Regions from separate parts of the Tepidibacillus infernus genome, predicted to be linked through region 2. Evidence: a T-box and tRNA genes for the amino acid it is inferred to sense, from the RefSeq annotation. Region 2 holds a T-box; the other holds one or more tRNA genes.
The links. A T-box is a leader RNA that pairs with one kind of tRNA and senses whether it is charged. The one in region 2 lies ahead of thrS (threonine--tRNA ligase), so its partner is inferred to be a tRNA-Thr.
Positions count from the first base shown of each region.

Region 1 (3,420 bases), 2.2 Mb from region 2:
CATTGACCAATACTTCAAAATGTAAATGGGTTCCTGTAGAACGTCCCGTATTTCCCATTACACCGATCTGCTGGCCTTTTGCTACTTTATCTCCACTAGAGACCATGATCTGGCTTAAATGGCCGTATAGGGTTTTCATACCATTTCCATGATCAATGATAATAGCTTTACCGTAAGCACCATTCCAACCAGCAAAAACGACTTTTCCACTATCTGCTGCTTTGATCGTACGATTACTTACTCCAGATATATCGATTCCTTCATGAGTCCTACCCCATCTTGAACCGTACTTACTGGTAATAATTCCTCCTACTGTTGGCCATAATAATGTACCAGAACCACGTGAAGAAACAATTTTAGTACCCTTCTTCACAATTTTATCTTTTGCTTCAGAAATAACCGTTTCTTTTAGAATTGTTTTTTGCGTGGTTACTCCATTTTCCTTCAATATCGAGTATTCCACACTTTTCTTACCATCGGAACCTTGTTGTACCACTTTTGTTTGGTTTGAGTACATCGATGAATCCTTTTGATAAACCACTTTGTAAGGAATTCTTTCTTGATTGATCACTGTTTCTTTTGTTTGAACAGTAACAAGCGGAGTTTTGGCTGTAACAATCACTTCGTCACCAATATTGATGAATTCACCTTTAATATTAGGATTCAATTGATATATCTGTTTCGTCGTGATGCCAAATTGTTGGGCAATTCCAGAAAGTGTATCTCCTTGTTTCACAATATATTTTTTCTGTTCTAAGGTTCCTTGTTTTAACAATGTCACCATATCTTCTGCAGATAAAATTTCTGCTGGTGTTACTTTAACCTCTTTGGTAACAACTTCTTCTTTAATTTGAATTTGATCTAGCTTTCTAATTTGTTGATTGTTTCCATCAAGAGAAGCTGCTTTTACTTTATCTTTATTCTTGTTTGGAAGAAAAGGCTGTTTGATTTGCTCAAGTATTAAATCTGCTGTTTTTTGATCTTTTACATATCCAACTACTTTTCCATTCACTACGAGTTCAACAGCTGTCGCTTGAATCGAGAAGGCATCTTTTAGAGCACTTAAAGTCTTAGCGTTATCAAACTGGCCTTTAAATTTCTTCTCTTCCTGATATGTAATCTTATTTCCAAAATTTAATGTTATCGTGCTATATGTATTCTGGGCTTGCTTTAAAACTTGCTCTTTCCATTGTTCAACTACTTCTTTATTATTAACAACCCCAACTTCTTTACCATCTAAATAGACGTGATAAAGATTTACGGCATTTGCCTGATAATAGCCTACACCAAAAAGGGTAGTCATAAGAATTGTGCCTGTAATTGAACCAATGATGATTGATCTTTTCTTATTTGATTGAATATATTGTTGTACGGTCTGAACTATTGTTTTTCCCCAATTACTAGCCTTGGTTAAGTCCTTTTGGAATTTACCTTTAAAATCGGTAAATTTATCATTGAACGTCGCCATGACAACCTCCTTTTTATGGAGTTTTTTTTCTCTCTCTCACATAAGAATGTCCTATTTTTAAAGTGGAGCCGACGATGGGACTCGAACCCACGACCTGCTCATTACGAATGAGCTGCTCTACCAGCTGAGCCACATCGGCATGTTTTAAAGCCTCCATATGTTCAAATTTACCATAATATAGCTTGTCACTTCAAGTGGAAAAATCTGAACATTTTTAGAACACTAGTAAAATGTATGCTCTTCAAGCATTCTATATACACTATATTTGAAGGGAGGCAAAATGATGAACCAAAGAAATATATTGGCTTATTTTCGATCTGTTGAAGATGCACAAAAAGCGGCAAGCGAGCTACAGCAATACAATTCAATTGAAACCCAAGTAGATCGAATAGCTTTTTATCCTGGAGACCAATTAAATGATCAGGTAAATCCCATCACAAGTCGATTTGACAGTTTAACTGATTTAACATTAGGTTCATTAGTAAATGATAACGCAGAAGTACTAGCTGCGGCAGATGTCAGTGCAAGTGGAATGGCAGATGGTAATAGAACTGCGATACCACCGAACATTTTACTAACCATTGTAATGAATGAGGATCAAGCTCCTCAGGTAGAAAACATCATCAAAAAATATAACGGAATGACTTGAGTTTATGTTTCAGAAAATAGAAAAACCTACTTATTAAAGTAGGGAAAGCGGAAAGTATATCATTTTATGGTGGTTCGGGACGGAATCGAACCGCCGACACGAGGATTTTCAGTCCTCTGCTCTACCGACTGAGCTACCGAACCTTATTATAAAAAAACATTAAAATCGCAAAGCTAACGGGATTCCGACGCGTAGCTAGTCCCGTATGGTGACCCGTAGGGGATTCGAACCCCTGTTACCGCCGTGAAAGGGCGGTGTCTTAACCACTTGACCAACGGGCCATACGCATAAAAATGGTGAGCCATACAGGATTCGAACCTGTGACACCCTGATTAAAAGTCAGGTGCTCTACCTGCTGAGCTAATGGCTCACAACTTGTCCTCTTGGACACAAAAAATATATTACCACGATAGAAATTAATATGCAACCTTTTTTGCACATTTTTCAAAAAGATTCTTTATTCTACAAATCCAACTTTCAGAATTAAAAACCCACAAAAGTGATGGCTTCTTTAAAAACTATTGCGATTCCTTTTGTGGGTTCTATGATCATATTGAAAAAAATAGATGGCCTATGCAAATACGCCTTTTATCATATTTGTTTGTTCTCGATTTGGCCCTACTGAGAAGATGGCAATAGGGATTCCAGTGAGTTGGGAAATTCGTTCGATATAATGACGAGCATTTACTGGTAAGTCATTTAAATTACGAACACCGGTAATATCTTCATCCCATCCAGGTAGCTCTTCATAAACAGGCACACATTCAGCTAACACCCTTAAATTGGCGGGGAACTCCTCAATGATTTCTCCGTTATACTTATATGCTTTACAAATTTTTAATGTAGGAATACCTGTCAATACATCAATTGAATTTAAAGATAACTCGGTAATTCCGCTAACACGTCGAGCATGTCTTACAACCACACTATCAAACCAGCCTACTCGTCTAGGTCTTCCTGTCGTTGTTCCATACTCGTTGCCGACTTCACGAATTCGATCACCTATTTCATTATTCAATTCAGTAGGAAATGGCCCATCGCCAACACGAGTCGTATAGGCTTTTGCAACACCTACAACATGATGAATTTTTGTTGGACCTACACCAGAACCAATCGTCACTCCACCTGCCACAGGATTAGATGAAGTGACAAATGGGTAAGTACCTTGGTCAATATCAAGCATAACCCCTTGGGCTCCTTCAAATAATACCCTTTTCCCTTGGTCAATGGCATCATTTAAAACGACAGAAGTATCAACCACGTAAGGTCTGATGATTTCACGATATATCGCATATTCCTCTAA
Region 1 covers NZ_JBLWFI010000001.1:2,338,493-2,341,912, forward strand. Annotated here, with positions in the region: gene TEPIDINF_RS11675 (peptidoglycan DD-metalloendopeptidase family protein) at 1-1,468, opposite strand, end outside; tRNA gene TEPIDINF_RS11680 (tRNA-Thr) at 1,532-1,607, opposite strand; gene TEPIDINF_RS11685 (hypothetical protein) at 1,749-2,117, shown strand; tRNA gene TEPIDINF_RS11690 (tRNA-Phe) at 2,185-2,260, opposite strand; tRNA gene TEPIDINF_RS11695 (tRNA-Glu) at 2,324-2,398, opposite strand; tRNA gene TEPIDINF_RS11700 (tRNA-Lys) at 2,412-2,487, opposite strand; gene TEPIDINF_RS11705 (adenylosuccinate synthase) at 2,689-3,420, opposite strand, start outside.
Region 1: it encodes a tRNA-Thr, which carries the amino acid that the T-box ahead of thrS (threonine--tRNA ligase) is inferred to sense. The anticodon was not compared.

Region 2 (3,420 bases):
CTTTTGCATAATCATGATGAGGTTCAGCAATTGGCAGAAGTTTTGCTTGAACAGGTGCTAACCAAGTAGGGAATGCACCGGCATAATGTTCAGTAATGATCCCAATAAATCGGTCAATAGAACCCATAATCGCACGATGAATGACAACTGGACGATGACGCTGATTGTCTTCCCCGATATAGTGTAAATCAAATTTTTCAGGCATTTGGAAGTCAAGCTGAATGGTTGCCAATTGCCAGCTACGCTTCAATGCGTCAAGAATATGAAAATCAATTTTTGGACCATAGAATGCGCCATCTCCTTCATTGATGGTGTATTCCATTCCCAAATGATCCAACACATTTTTTAACGCTGTCTCTGCTTGTTCCCATAATTCATCTGACCCCATTGAATCTTCAGGTCTAGTAGATAATTCAACTTTATAATCAAAACCAAATACACTGTAGATTTTATCAATCAACTTAATAACTTCTTTAATTTCCGATTCAATCTGATCAGGTCTTACGAAAATATGTGCATCATCCTGAGTAAAGGTACGAACACGCATCATTCCATTTAATGCACCTGATAACTCATGGCGATGAACTTGGCCGAATTCAGCAATACGTAATGGAAGATCGCGATAAGAATGTAATTGATTTTTATAAATCAACATATGACCTGGGCAATTCATTGGTTTTAGTGCAAATTTGGTATCATCGACGTCAGTGAAATACATATTTTCTTTATAATGTTCCCAGTGTCCAGATTGCTCCCAGAGACGTTGATTCATCACAAGTGGAGTACGAACCTCTCTATATCCAGCTTCTTCTTGAAGTTTTCTTGAGAAATTCTCCAATTGGTTACGAATGATCATTCCATTTTCTAGGTAGAATGGCATTCCAGGAGCCTCGTCTGAGAACATATAGAGCTCTAATTCCCGACCTAGTTTGCGATGATCACGTTTTTTTGCTTCTTCTAAGAAATGTAAGTAATCTTCTAATTGATTTTCTTTAGGGAAAGAGGTTCCATAAATTCGTTGTAACATTTGGCGATCAGAATCCCCTCTCCAATAAGCACCAGCGATACTTAATAACTTAATCGCTTTAATTTTTCCTGTTGATGGTAAGTGAGGGCCACGGCAAAGGTCAAAGAATTCACCTTGTTCATAAATCGTGATTTCAGCATCCTCTGGTAACTCATTGATGATCTCCACTTTCAAATCATCATTTATTCCTTTGAAAATTTCCAATGCCTCTTCACGTGATACTACCTTTCTACGAATCGGTAAGTCTTCTTTAATGATTTTCTTCATTTCTCTTTCAATTTTTTCTAAATCATCTGTTGAGAGCTGTTCAGGAATATCCATATCGTAGTAAAAACCGTCTTCGATTACTGGACCAATACCAAATTTTGTCCCAGGATACAAACGATTCACAGCTTGTGCTAATAAATGAGCAGAGCTATGGCGATAGACTTCAAGTCCATCCTCACTGTCCATTGTCACAACTTCTACTGTAGCATCTTCTTCAATGGGTAAATATAGATCTACCAATTTACCATTTACTTTACCAGCTATGGCTTTTTTCTTTAGACCTGGGCTTATGGAAGCAGCAATATCTTCGATAGTTATACCCTTGTCAAACTCTTTAAAAGAACCATCCGGAAACGTAATCTTAATCTTATCCATCCTTCATAACACTCCTTTTTAGTGATTTTGATGCAAAAAATTTTTTTCAATAAAAAAAGCACATTCATCCTCTATGGGACGATTGTGCCGTGGTTCCACCCAAATTTCATTTATGAAGGAAATATCCCTACTTCCTAAATAAATGCTCATATAGATAACGGTGACTACCGATAATAGCTACTTTTCTTTTCGCTATTATGACTCAAAGGGGGTAAATCATCAACCCTAGTTAAGAATCTCTCAGCCAAGGATTCTCTCTATAAACACTGGTACTTGATCATTCATGTCCTCATCATCGTCGATCTAACTATTTTTTTAACTAAGTTTTTTAATAATTAGTATTATAAGAATGGCTATGATAAAAGTCAAGTTTCACTATAGATTTAAATCTGGTTTGTTCCCTTTTACCAAGTAAATGACACTCTCTCCGATATTTGTAGCATGATCTCCAATTCGTTCGATATATCTGGCTACAAATGAGAGTAACATTGCTTGGCTTAGCGTTTCAGGTTTTTTGGTCATAATCTCTAATAAATCACGTAAAACCGTACTATACAATTTATCAACCTTATCATCAATTTCAGCTAAACCAAACGCTAACTCAACATTTTCCTCAATATAAGATTTTAATCCGTTCGTTAACATTTGTTTTACCATTTGCGCCATTTGAGGGATATCAACTAAGGGTTTTAATAAGTGGTCTTCTTCAATTCGAATCGTTACCTTCGCAATATCTCTTGATAAATCAGCCATTCTTTCTAAACTACTTGCAATTTTAATAGCTGCTATAATTTTCCTTAAATCTTTAGCAACTGGTTGTTGAGTAGCCACTAATTGAACGGCAAGTGTTTCAATTTGATCTTCCATTTCATTTACCTTGACATCATCCTCTACCACTTTTCTTGCTAAATCTTTATCCAAATTAGACAACGATTCAAGGGATTTTTCAATGGCTTCTTCAACAAGATTACCCATTTGCAACAAGTTTTGTTGCAAAGTATTCAATTCTTGATCAAAGCTTTTTCTTTGCACAGTGTATCATCTCCTTGTATTAACCAAAACGACCAGTTATATAATCCTCTGTCTTTTGGTTTTTAGGGTTTGAAAAGATTTTAACAGTATCATCATATTCAATCAACTCACCATTTAGGAAAAAGGCAGTTTTATCAGACACACGAGCCGCTTGTTGCATATTATGAGTGACGATGATGATTGTATACTTATCCTTTAAAGAATGAACCAATTCTTCAACTCTTAATGTAGAAATCGGGTCAAGTGCAGATGTTGGTTCATCCATCAATATTACATCTGGTTCTACTGCTAAGGTTCTAGCAATACATAGACGTTGTTGTTGACCACCAGATAACCCCATGGCATTTTTATTTAAACGATCCTTGACCTCGTCCCAAAGATTAGCCTGAATTAAACTAGTCTCTACTTTTTCATCTAAGATTTTTTTATCTTTCGTTCCATTTAAACGTAAGCCAGCAATCACATTATCGTAAATCGACATCGTCGGGAATGGATTAGGTTTCTGAAAAACCATCCCAATTCGGTGGCGTACGCTTACTGGGTCTATATTCGTATCATAAATGTTTTGGCCATCAACGATGATTTCACCAGTAACTCGTGCACCTTCAATCACTTCATGCATGCGATTGATCGTACGAATAAATGTAGATTTCCCACAACCAGACGGTCCAATTAAAGCTGTAACTTGTTTATCTTTTATATCCAAATTTATATCTCTT
Region 2 covers NZ_JBLWFI010000001.1:93,630-97,049, reverse strand. Annotated here, with positions in the region: gene thrS (threonine--tRNA ligase) at 1-1,669, opposite strand, end outside; T-box leader at 1,741-1,974, opposite strand; gene phoU (phosphate signaling complex protein PhoU) at 2,045-2,701, opposite strand; gene pstB (phosphate ABC transporter ATP-binding protein PstB) at 2,721-3,420, opposite strand, start outside.